3 regions of the Bacillus sp. SRL543 genome follow, and region 2 is predicted to be linked to each of the others. Evidence: riboswitches for the same ligand, from Rfam matches in the RefSeq annotation. Region 2 holds a riboswitch; each other region holds the start of a gene.
The links. Region 2 has a riboswitch for lysine ahead of AC4E8B_RS18775 (aspartate kinase). Riboswitches for the same ligand answer to the same signal wherever they lie in the genome.
Positions count from the first base shown of each region.

Region 1 (4,270 bases), 1.2 Mb from region 2:
TCGTGACCACCTCTCCTTTCTTTACCGAAAAATCGATGTCCTTCAATACAAGATTCGTGCCGAAGGATTTGCTTAAGTGCTGAACTTCAATGACTTTTTCCATGTTCGCTCCCCCTTCCCTTACAGATTGTTTTCACCTTTGCCCAGCAGATCGAAATTGTCAGGCCCGTCTAATTTCCGCTCAAAATAACGCAGGATTCTCGTAACGATGAACGTCATCACAAAATAAATGACGCATGCCACAAAGAATGACTCGAAATACCTGAAATTATTCCCCGCGACTGATTTGGTCATGAAATATAATTCCGATACGGAAATGACGTTCAGGACGGAAGTGTCCTTGATATTGATGACAAAGTGGTTGCCTGTTGCCGGCAAGATATTGCGGATGACCTGCGGGAGCACGACATTCCACATCGTCTGGTAATGGTTCATCCCGATTGCCTGGGCTGCCTCAAACTGCCCTTTATCAATGGAGACGATTCCGCCGCGGACGATTTCTGCCATATAGGCCCCCGTATTGATCGATACAACAATGATGGCTGCGGCCAGGACATTGATATCAATGCCAAATGCCAAAGCGGAGCCATAATAAATGACCATCGCCTGGACGATCATCGGTGTCCCGCGGAAAAATTCGATATATACCGAAAGGATGAAATTAATCACCTTCAGCATGATTTTCTTAGGCCCGCGCTCTGGTGCAGGAATGGTGCGGACCACTCCTGCCAGCAAGCCGATGCCGGCGCCGATAATGGTGCCGATCAGGGAAATAAGAAGTGTTATCCCCGCTCCGCGAAGGAACATTGGCCAGTTTTCCGAGACGATTCTAACGATCCATTCGAAGCTCATCTTTCTCCCCCTCTGTATTCATCATAAAACCGACTGTAAGCGTACAGCCGGTTTTATGCAGTCTTATTGTGCAGCTGGTTGATTCTGGATCGCTTCATCCATGATAGTCGTGCGGTCTTCTTCTGAAATGCCTTTTAGGATCTCGTTGATTTTCTCTGTCAGTTCACTGCCTTTTTCAAGCCCGACAGCGATTGCTGTATCATCCTCTGACGTTTCGAATCCTTCTTCAAAATCAACCATTGCAAAGTTGTCGTTCGCAGCAGAAGCACTGACTGCTTCAGGACGTTCGGATACGTATCCATCAATGATTCCTGATTCAAGGGCAACCCTCATCGCCGGGAAATTGTCCATCGCTGTTTCTTTGGATACACCATCAATCTGGTCGATCACAGAATAGTGGAATGTATTCAATTGAGCTGTGATTTTAGCATCTTTAAAGTCTTTGAGGCTAGTAGCGTTTTCGTAATCCCCGCCTTTTTTTACAACCATAACAAGCTGGGAATTATAATAGTTGTCTGAGAAGTCGATTGTCTCTTTTCGTTCTGCCGTTGGCGACATCCCTGCAATGATGGCATCGATTTTCCCTGACGTCAGCGCCGGCACAAGGCCGTCCCATTCTGTCTTAACGATTTCTAATTCCTTTCCAAGCCCATCAGCAATCTTCTTTGCGATTTCAACATCATAACCGCCTGCATATTCAGCAGAGCCTTTGATTTTCACACCGCCATTGGCATCATCTTTCTGCGTCCAGTTGAACGGAGCATAGCCAGCCTCCAGGCCAACCTTGAACGTATCGCTTTCTGATGAATCTGAACCTGAACTTGTGCTTGATCCGCAGCCGGCCAGCAAAAGGACTGCCGAAAGCATAAATACTAAAAATAATGAAGCTTTTTTCATGTTTTCTCCCCCTATATTTGTATGATGAGAACAAAATAAAAACGACCTAAGATTAACTTAGGTCGTTATATACATATGCCCATAAGTCCTCTTTATTTCCCTAAATGAGATAGCACAACTCAACAAGCCGGGAAGCTCATTGAGACAGTCCTGCAGCTCTTAACTGCAGACCCAGCAGGCAATACTGAGATATATATGCCCGCTTCGGCGATATTTCCTTCTCCCTAGCATCATCGCTTCTCAAGCTCCGCTAAAGACTGTTAAACACCGCGCCTCTACCTCACCAGTAAAGTGAGGTCTTATTTAATTTTCTCTAATAGTCTACAATTATATAATTCATCTGTCAATCCTTCGTCCCGGGCATTATGTCAGGCATGATTTTCCCATCGGACAGGCAGGCCTTTTTCTAAAACCTCTTCATCTCTAAAAAAACATCCTCCGGATCAGGCAGCTCCGCTGTCCAGCCGGCAGGCATCCTGACAAAGACATGAGGATGGCACATGACTTGAACGACGCAGGAAGCTGCCATTATGTACATTCACTTTCAATCTGTTAACTTCCATTGCATTGTGCCCGTAAAGCAGTGAAGCCCTCAAAACTTTTTAAGTGACGCAGACAGAAAAAGAGCCGGGATCATCCCCGGCTCTTGCCTCATTAATCTAAGTCTTCGATTGAATCAGCTTCCACATAAGAAGGAACGACAAGTCCTGTTTTTGCACCTTCAAGGTTTTCACCAAGGCGTTCCATATCGTCGCCATACTGATCAAGATAATCTTTATGTGTCAGCGGCAGCCAGGCAGCAACGGTCGCATCTGCATCACCATTGGCCACAGCCGTGAACATTGGACCGGCATCCAATTGGACCATTTCTACATTATATCCGATGCTTTCCAGCACTTTCGCCACAACATTGGTACTGGCAATCTCAGAATCCCAGGCTACATATGAAAGGGAAATGTCTTCTCCGCTTACTTCTTCTGCACCTTTTGTCCACTCGGCTACTTTATCGCTATTGTCTTTCACCCAGTTGTCAGCCGCTTCCGCAGGGTCTGTTCCCTCTTGAATTTCAACCATGACTTTACCGATATCATCATTCGTCCAGAAGAACTGGTCAAGCACTTTGTAGGCACTTGGCTGGTCAGCTTCCAGGCCTTTGCGTGTAAAGGTTTCAATCTTCTCGGCCTCACCGTAGACCCCTTTAGGATCTTCCAGGTATTTCAGGTCATACTTGGCGAACATCCAGTGCGGCGTCCAGCCAGTTACAATGATAGGCTCTTCATCTTTAATGGCATTGTCCAGCTCAGCGGCCATGGCAGCTGAAGATGACTCAACCAGTGTGTAATCTTTCAAATTATCATACTCTTCCAGTGCTTTATTAGTAGCGGACATGATTCCGGCACCAGGCTCGATGCCCGTGATTTTGTAATCCACACCATCACCGATTGTGCTGCTTTCCTTTGAATCGTCAGACTCATTCCCGCAGGCAGCCAATCCGACAGATAATGCAAGGATTGAAGCCAACCCGGCTATACGCAATTTTTTCATGTTTCTTCCCCCTTAGTTTTTAGTGATTCTTATATTTTGAGAAATCCGGTCAAGGATAATTGCCAGGATGACAATGACAAGACCAGCTTCAAAACCTACACCAACTTTTAATTGAGTCACGGCACGGTACACATCTGCACCCAATCCCGGCGCACCTACAAGGGATGCGATAACAACCATGGATAGAGCAAGCATGATGCTTTGGTTGATCCCGGCCATGATTGTATTCATTGCCAGCGGCAGCTGGACCTTGAATAGTTTCTGGCTTGGCGTTGAGCCAAAGGCATCTGATGCTTCTACAAGATCCTCCGGCACCTGCCTGATTCCGAGATTAGTCAATCGGATCGTTGGCGGCATCGAGAAGATGACGGAAGCGATGATTCCCGGTACAACCCCTATCCCAAAGAAGATGATGGCCGGTATCAAATAAACAAAGGCAGGCATCGTCTGCATAAAGTCCAGAATCGGCGTGATGATTTTCTGTGCGCGATCGCTTTGTGAAATCCAGATTCCAATCGGGACCCCTATGAGAATGGATATAATGACCGATGCCAAAACAAGCGCAAGCGTATCGATCGTACCATCCCAGTAGCCGAGATTATCAATCAGCAATAACCCAATAGCAGTAAACAACGCTATCGTCCAGCGGCTGACCCACCATGCCAGGGCAGCAAATATTAAAATCAGCAATAAAGTCGGGATCGATTCCAGGATCATGACAAAGAATTGGACAACCGCACCAATTGCATCAGTCATAACGTCAAAGAACGGACCCAGTATGTCTTTAATCCAGCTGACAGCACTATCCACCCAGCTGGCTAACGGAAGCTTCGGCAAGAATGTCATATGCTCTCCACCTCATTTCCTTCAGCTTCTGCATTCAGGTCCGTTTCAAGCCCGGCAAGTGCGCCAAGGACGGCTCCCCTCACAATAACTCCCTTAAGCCGACCTTCTTCGTTGATGACCGGCAATGGCA
Region 1 is NZ_OZ481794.1:4,863,899-4,868,168, forward strand. Features, by position in the region: gene AC4E8B_RS24770 (amino acid ABC transporter ATP-binding protein) at 1-103, opposite strand, end outside; gene AC4E8B_RS24775 (amino acid ABC transporter permease) at 121-852, opposite strand; gene AC4E8B_RS24780 (transporter substrate-binding domain-containing protein) at 916-1,749, opposite strand; lysine riboswitch at 1,852-2,035, opposite strand; gene AC4E8B_RS24785 (glycine betaine ABC transporter substrate-binding protein) at 2,404-3,294, opposite strand; gene AC4E8B_RS24790 (ABC transporter permease) at 3,307-4,140, opposite strand; gene proV (glycine betaine/L-proline ABC transporter ATP-binding protein ProV) at 4,137-4,270, opposite strand, start outside.
Region 1: another riboswitch for lysine. It lies ahead of AC4E8B_RS24780 (transporter substrate-binding domain-containing protein); the one in region 2 lies ahead of AC4E8B_RS18775 (aspartate kinase).

Region 2 (4,270 bases):
ATACATGAATGAAAGAATTAAGAATAAGCTGATGCTGCTGCCGGATCAGCCTGGCTGCTACCTTATGAAGGACAGGCAGGAAACCGTGATCTATGTTGGGAAGGCGAAGGTGCTGAAAAATCGTGTCCGCTCCTACTTCACCGGTTCGCATGACGGCAAAACGCTCCGCCTTGTAAATGAAATAGAAGATTTTGAATATATTGTTACATCATCGGATATGGAAGCCCTTATCCTTGAAATGAACCTGATCAAAAAATATGACCCAAAATACAATGTCATGCTGAAGGATGACAAAAGCTACCCGTTCATCAAGCTGACAGCTGAACGCCATCCAAGGCTGATCACAACCCGGAATGTCAAGAAAGACAAAGGGAAGTACTTTGGGCCATATCCGAATGTCCAGGCGGCAAATGAAACGAAAAAGCTGCTTGACCGGATCTATCCGCTTAGAAAGTGTACCACCCTCCCTGACAGGGTGTGCCTTTACTATCATATGGGCCAGTGCCTGGCGCCATGCGTTAAGCCTGTCAGCGAAAAGCAGTACAAAGATATTGTCGATGAGATTGCACGGTTTTTGAACGGCGGCTACAAAGACATCAAGAAAGAGCTTACGGTGAAAATGACGGCTGCAGCAGAGGAACTGGATTTTGAGAGGGCGAAGGAACTGAGGGACCAGATTGCCCATATTGAAGCGACAATGGAAAAACAGAAAATGACATCGACCGATTTTACTGACCGTGATGTATTCGGCTTTGCCGTTGATAAAGGCTGGATGTGCGTCCAGGTCTTCTTTATCAGGCAGGGTAAGCTGATTGAAAGAGATGTTTCGCTGTTCCCGGTGTACGGAGAGCCGGAGGAAGAAATGCTCACATTCATGGGCCAGTTCTATACAAAGGCAAACCACTTCAAGCCGCGTGAAATCCTGGTGCCGGATTCTATCAACGAAGAAATGGCAGAAAAGCTCCTGGAAGTTAAGGTGCTCAAACCGCAGCGCGGCCAAAAGAAAGATCTTGTCAAGCTTGCTGGGAAAAATGCCGGGATCGCCCTTCAGGAGAAGTTCTCCCTCATAGAAAGGGATGAGGAAAGGACCATCAAAGCGGTTGAAAATCTTGGCCGGCAGCTGGGCATTTATACGCCGCACCGGATTGAAGCCTTTGATAATTCGAATATCCAGGGAACGGACCCGGTTTCCGCCATGATCGTATTCATTGACGGCAAGCCGGAAAAGCGTGAATACAGAAAATATAAGATCAAGACAGTCAAGGGACCGGATGATTATGAATCCATGCGCGAGGCTGTCAGGAGGCGGTACACCAGGGTGCTGAAAGAAGGTCTGCCCATTCCGGATCTTATTATTGTCGACGGCGGGAAAGGCCATATTGAATCCGTAAGGGATGTGCTTGAAAATGAGCTGGGGCTTGATATCCCGATATCCGGCCTTGCCAAGGATGAGAAGCACAAGACTTCCCAGCTTTTATATGGAAATCCGCTGGAGATCATTCCGCTTGAGCGGAACAGCCAGGAGTTTTATCTGCTGCAGCGGATCCAGGATGAGGTTCACCGATTTGCCATCACCTTCCACCGCCAGCTCCGGGGAAAAAGCGCCTTCCAATCACTATTGGATGACATTCCGGGAATTGGGGAAAAGAGGAAGAAGCTGCTATTGAAAACCTTCGGATCCGTGAAAAAAATGAAGGAAGCCGGATTGGATGAATTCACAGCTGTCGGAATTCCAGCGAATGTCGCTCAGGAATTAAAGAATAAATTATCTGAATAGCATTGATATCAAAAAAGGGCTATGTTATAATGGTCTCAACTTTATAGCAATATCACTTTATAGCATTAAAGTGAAGGTAGAGGTGCAAACTTCATCAGTAAAAGCTTAGAGAAAGATGAGTTTCTATGAAAAGCTTTGAAAGGGAATGTTTGCCGAAGAAAAGAAAGTCTCATTTCTTTCTTTTCTGGTCCTGTATTGAATAAATACCGGATTGTCAAGACAGTGCCGTCTTGGAGAGCTATCTCACTGTGTGGGCATATTATATATGTATTCTAAACACAGCAATGAGATGGTCATTCTCATTGCTTTTTTGTGTTCAAATAAGCAATGGATGGCCTCTCTTTTAAATGTCAGGCGGCCGGAAACACGATATCCAGATGAAAGAAGGAGAAACGATGGGATTAATTGTCCAGAAATTCGGAGGGACTTCTGTTGGCAGCACAGAAAGAATCTTGAATGCAGCAGAGCGCGCAATTGAAGAAAAAAATAGAGGCAACGATGTGGTTGTCGTTGTATCTGCAATGGGTAAAACGACTGACCAGCTTGTCGGCCTGGCCAGGGAAATTTCAGCTGCGCCAAGCAAGCGTGAAATGGATATGCTCCTGACTACAGGGGAGCAGGTGACAATCAGCCTTTTTAGCATGGCTTTGAATGAGAAGGGCTATGAAAGCATCTCCTTCACTGGCTGGCAGGCGGGGGTAGAGACGGAGGCTGTGCATGGGAACGCAAGGATTGTACATATCGATCCGGAGAAAATCCAGAACCAGCTTAATCAAGGCAGGATCGTCGTTGTTGCCGGCTTCCAGGGAGTAACTGAGGACGGGAGCATAAGCACGCTGGGACGCGGGGGATCGGATACAACTGCAGTGGCGCTGGCAGCAGCGCTTAAAGCGGATAAGTGCGATATTTATACAGATGTGACAGGAGTTTATACGACTGATCCGCGCTATGTAAAAGGAGCGAGGAAGCTGCAGTCCGTTTCCTATGATGAAATGCTGGAGCTTGCGAATCTCGGGGCAGGGGTGCTTCACCCGAGGGCAGTTGAATTTGCCAAAAACTATGAAGTGCCGCTTGAAGTAAGATCAAGCACTGAAAGGGAAAGAGGAACGATCATTGAGGAGGAGCCAACAATGGAAGAAAATTTAGTTGTACGGGGAGTAGCATTTGAAAATGCGATTACTAAGATAGCAATCCTTGGGCTGGAGGACACCCTGAAGGGCCTGTCGACTGTCTTCACGACGCTTGCTGCCCATCATATCAATGTAGATATCATCATTCAGAGCGTGGCCGAAGGGCAGACAGGAAGCCTGTCTTTCTCAATTAAAAATGATGATTTGGAAGAGACGCTAAAAGTGCTGGAAAATAATCGGGATACACTGAAATATGACCGGATCGAATCAGAATCAGGACTTGCAAAAGTGTCTATCGTCGGTTCGGGCATGGTGTCGAATCCTGGGGTGGCAGCAGAGATGTTTGAGGTGCTTTCTTCAAATGGGATTCAGGTCAAGATGGTCAGCACTTCTGAGATCAAGGTATCGACCGTCATCGGTGACAGCTTTATGGTTAAAGCGGTGGAAGCCCTCCACGAAGCGTTCGAACTGTCAGGCACCCCGGCGAGGAGCCTTTAAATCAAAAAGATGGCAGATGCGCAGGGCTGCATCCAAGAAGAATTCTCTTCCCGGGTGCGGGCCCCGCATCATGCCATCTCTTCTTTTGTGCTGCTTCAGCGGTCCTTCCCTTAGAGCGGGCTGATGCGGTCTCTTTTATCCCACTTTACTGTGAAAAGGACAAGGCCGCCCCTTTTTTTGGGATGTTCAAAGGCTTCTGACAGCAGTTCCTTTTGAGATTCCAGCTGCTGTGCAAGAAAACCGGCTTCGAGCTGGAAGGTGCAGTCCGGGTTTTCCTTAAAGCGCCTGGCAAAAAGCGGGCTGGAAAGCTGGAGCTCCACTTCGCTCCTTTTTTCTTCTTTTACAGCAAGATTTCCCCAGCCGGCGCTTTCAAAAAATTCAATGACTGCTTCCATTGTTTGGAGCGGGTATTTCCTGGCCAGCCTTTTGCCGGCCCAATATAGGATTTCGGCTGCATCCTTGCCCAGCATATCTGAAAGAACGTCTTCCCTTATCAATTCATAGCCGAAAGCAGGGACGGTTTCCGGCCCGTGCCCGGCCTTTGTTTCTGCGGATGTCATATTGCTCAATCGTCTCCCCTCTTTCTATGATTCTATTATATACAATCCGGATAAGAATAAAGCACAGATTCAAGAAAAAACAGCTCAAGACCTATAAGAAAAAAATGCTATTTCAATATATTCTCCTATACATGCGGAATCATAGCCAGAGAGTGGATTTTCGTTCTTTATATAATATCAATATATTTTAAAAATTTTATTTATATCATATATTTTATGTATCCGTTTTCTTGACGCTCTATTCCGATGGGAGTAAAATGGACATGTTACTTAATTGTAAGAAAATGAATAATTACATTTTCTCG
Region 2 is NZ_OZ481794.1:3,667,501-3,671,770, reverse strand. Features, by position in the region: gene uvrC (excinuclease ABC subunit UvrC) at 5-1,777, shown strand; lysine riboswitch at 1,847-2,026, shown strand; gene AC4E8B_RS18775 (aspartate kinase) at 2,173-3,405, shown strand; gene AC4E8B_RS18770 (YslB family protein) at 3,516-3,965, opposite strand.

Region 3 (4,270 bases), 310 kb from region 2:
ATCATGATGGCAAACCCAATCGACAAGCTGAAGAAGATCTGGCCATATGCGGCCACCCAGACTCCAGGATCAGCAATTTTGCTCCAATCAGGCTTGAAGAATGCGTCAAGCCCCTGGACAGCGCCATCAAGGGTCAGCGCGCGAACAACAATGATTAAAAATAAGATAACAAGTGCCGGAATAAAGATTTTGTTCGCTACTTCTATCCCTTTTTTCACGCCTTTGAACAAAACGCCAAGTGTGATGATCCAGACAAGGATCAATGGGAAGAATACGCCTGGGACGATCGTGCTGATTGACCCCGGTGCATCTGCAAGCTGCAAATATTCGCCGAAAAAGAATCCGTTCGGGTCATCTCCCCAATTCTGGTTGAAGGAGAAGCCTGCAAATGACATGGCCCATGCAATGATGACTGCATAATAAGTGGAGATGACAAAGGATACCGCTACCTGCCACCAGCCAAGCCATTCATACTTCTTGCTCAGCCTTGCATACGTAAGCGGAGCGGAGCCGCGGTACTTATGGCCAAGTGTAAATTCAAGGATGAGAATCGGTATACCCGCTGTCAAAAGTGCAAACAGATAAGGAAAGAAGAAAGCGCCTCCTCCATTATCATAAGCTACCGCAGGGAATCTCCAAATATTCCCCAGCCCGATCGCTGATCCGACAGCTGCCATAATGAAACCTGCTCTCGTTCCCCATTGCGGACGATTATCCATAGTTCTATTTACCCCCGTTTCATTTCCAGCTTCTTTTGAAAAGCATGTCTCAAAGTTGGAAACTTTTATATTTTCTGATTTTTTAGTATAATCTAAACATAGTATAGCCACATTTTCCTGTGGTGTCAAAGCTTTATTTTCAGAAAATTATTATTTTTAAATAATAACTCCCAAGCCCCTAAATGCCCATCCACCTCCTTAATATACTAATATTCCCCTGCTGGATAGACTATCCATGAAATTCAGCAATTTCATATAAATCGTTCTTCATATTACACTTCCAAATTCAAAATAAAAAAGAGGCTCCCTAGTGCGGGATGCCTCTCAATGTCAATCTGTCAATTCAGCAGATGCTCCCTGCCCGCGCCCCGCAATGAAGGCAAAGGCAGTTAAAAGGACTGCGACAGAAATTAAAGCAAAAATGGTGCTTCCTGTAAATCCGATCACCAGGTAACCCACAGCTGCGATCAGCGCTGAGATGAGTGCATACGGCAGCTGTGTCAGCACATGATCGATATGGTTGCAGCCGGCCCCTGTGGATGAAAGGATCGTTGTATCTGAAATAGGGGAACAGTGGTCCCCGAACACCGCTCCGGCCAATACGGCTGCCATTGCAGGCAGAAGCAGCGAAATGTCGGTCGCTGCCACGACATCGCCTGCAATCGGAAGCAGGATCCCGAAGGAGCCCCAAGATGTCCCTGTACTGAATGCCATGATCCCTGCAATCACAAACAATATGATTGGCAGCAGAGAAAGGCTGATATTGCTGTTTTCCACGACACCTGCAAGATAGGTCCCGGTTTCCAGCTGGCCGATCAGGTCGACGATCGCCCATGCAAAGATCAGGATATAGACGGCAGGAAGCATGGATTTGATCCCTTCCCAGATCCCTTTTCCGAAAACGCCTGCACTTACGCCCTTCAGGACGACAGCCTGGCGAAGGAAAAGAAGCAGTGTTGCAGAAAGCCCGATAAGGCTTCCGATGATAAGGGATTTCGCTACATCGGTATTTTCAAAGATCTTCAGGATCGTTGCGCTTCCCTCTGCTGCTGTGTATCCAGTCCAGATCATAGCTCCGACGGTTCCAATGATCAATGCAATGATCGGCCAGACAAGATCGCCGACTGACCCGGTCGTGCTTGTTGGAAGATCATCTTTCAGTTCTCCAGGGGCAGGCTTTTCAGGATCCAGAACCAGTCCTTCTTTTACAGCCCGCTCTTCATGGGCTTTCATCGGCCCTATCTGTATATTCCTCAATGCCACGATGAATACCATTGCAAGAGCTGTCCATACATAAAGGTTCATCGGCACCATCTGCATGAAAGCTGAGAATGCCGAGTACTCTGTTACCCCATGGCCGGCAAGAATCGTTCCGATAAGGGCAATGATATAGGCGCCCCAGCTCGAAACAGGGGAAACGACACATACGGGGGCAGATGTAGAGTCGATCAGATACGCAAGCTTTGCCCTTGAAACTTTATGGCGGTCCGTTATCGGCCTTGAAATCTGGCCGACCGCCAGTGCATTGAAATAATCATCTATGAAAATAATGATGCCAAGCACTGCACCGACAAGCTGGGCGCCGGCCCGGGTTTTCACCCGTTTCATCGCCCATTCCCCGAAAGCGCGGCTGCCGCCGGAGATATTGATAAAAGCTGTAATGACACCAAGGACCAATAAAAATAAAATAATATATACATTCCAAGTATTCAGTGCGCCATCAGCCACAAAAATTCCCTTGACGGCTTCCCAGATGATGCTCAGTGTTTTCCCGATGCCAAAGTCGGCAAGCAGGAAGGCAGCGGTTATGATCCCGACACCTAAAGATAATAATACCTTTCTTGTCAGAACGACCATTAAAATGGCCACAAGCGGCGGCAAAAGTGAAAATATCGTGTTTGCCAATTTCTTTCCTCCTCCTTGTATGATGACAGGGGGGAACTTCCAGACGAAGATGCAGTCACAGCTCTGTACTGCTGCAGATAATAAAAAAGAGCAATGATAGAAAAACTCCATCATTACTCTTTCTAAGTAATAGGTTTCTCCATCACGATCTGTAGCTCCCCATTATAAAGCTTATCAAAGCATATACCTGCTTTGCCTTTATAATGACAGTGCTGCCCTTCTTCAAAGCAGCCCCAGCAATGGAATGCGGACACATTTCAATTGCTTCGGCAAATATTCCCTTTCTGATGCGGTCAAAGTTGTCATCCTCGCACATCTTACTATTGAATTTTGCACCTCTACCCCACCGGATATGATAAGGTCATATTAATTTCTTTAAATACTATAACAGGCGCCCTTCTTTTTAGCAAATCCATTAATTAGCAGGCAGTTCAATGGAAGGGGCAGAATCTCCGCCGCCCCCGTTATAGAATTGGGGCACATCTCCCGGAATGACTCCCATGGCCACTGGTACGTCCTCCTGAACATGTATAACCTTTGTGGCAAAAGGTATGATGATCTGGACCTGGACATCCAGGCGGACAAACACTTCCACTAATACATTATTGATTCCATGGTCTTCGCTTTTTCTGATCACATTTGATGTAACAGAACCTACGGAGTTGAATTTCACTGGAATTCTGGGTCCGAGATTCCCCAGCAGGGCATTATTGGTTGCCTGGCCCAATGGGACATAATAAATGATCCCATCCTGCTTTTTTGATCCTTTTGTTTCAATCTCTATATCCGTGAATGATTCCAGTGAGGAGAGGTCACCCTGTTCGGCCTTTTTTATATTGTCCTGAACAAGTTCCGTCACCTCTGCCTTCACACGGTTAAGCTTCTCGGTATTGATGGTTATGACAGAACCATCGCCGCTTTTAACAAACATGTCCTCGAGGTCCATTACATTGGTGATTTTTTTATTGATGGCATTGTTAATGACAAGCGATGCGATTTTCCTCGTCTGAGAGTCAGCGTAGCTCATCAGGGTCGGTTCAAGCCCTTTATTGATGATCCATATTCCGGCTGCGGTCGAGAACATGAAAAACACAAAAGTCAGCAAAAAGACATAACGGAAAGGAAGCGGGCCTTTCCTTGGGAGCCGGCCGCCGAATTTAGCCAAAGCAAATCCCCCCTTTACAAGCTATATGTATGCTGTAAAGGAGTGAACTAGCAGAAAAAGTTAGATTTTATTTGCTGCTGCCGGCATCCGCATTTCACACCCGGTGATTATTACGGTAAGTTCTTTTGCCAGATCAATCTCGAAAGGTTCAACGGGGAGCCCCTTTTCTTCCAGGATGCGTACGACGGGCCTGTCGGAAACTCCTTTATTCTGACGGATCACAATTCCCGTCCTGCCGTCATTCAAATGAACCATCATCCCGGAAGGATAGACCGCGACAGAGCGCCGGAACGCTTCCACCACCGCTGTATCAAATTGTTTACCTGAGCCTGCATACAATATTTCGAGCCCCTCATGAGGCAGCATGGCCCCCCTGTATACACGGTTGGAGGTAACAGCATCGAATACATCAGCGACGGCAATGATCTTGGCAAACAGATGGATCTCATCTTCAACCAGCCGCCTTGGGTAGCCGCTTCCG
Region 3 is NZ_OZ481794.1:3,976,614-3,980,883, forward strand. Features, by position in the region: gene AC4E8B_RS20375 (sodium-dependent transporter) at 1-719, opposite strand, end outside; gene AC4E8B_RS20380 (Na+/H+ antiporter NhaC family protein) at 1,050-2,624, opposite strand; lysine riboswitch at 2,769-2,973, opposite strand; gene yunB (sporulation protein YunB) at 3,040-3,789, opposite strand; gene AC4E8B_RS20390 (HD-GYP domain-containing protein) at 3,850-4,270, opposite strand, start outside.
Region 3: another riboswitch for lysine. It lies ahead of AC4E8B_RS20380 (Na+/H+ antiporter NhaC family protein); the one in region 2 lies ahead of AC4E8B_RS18775 (aspartate kinase).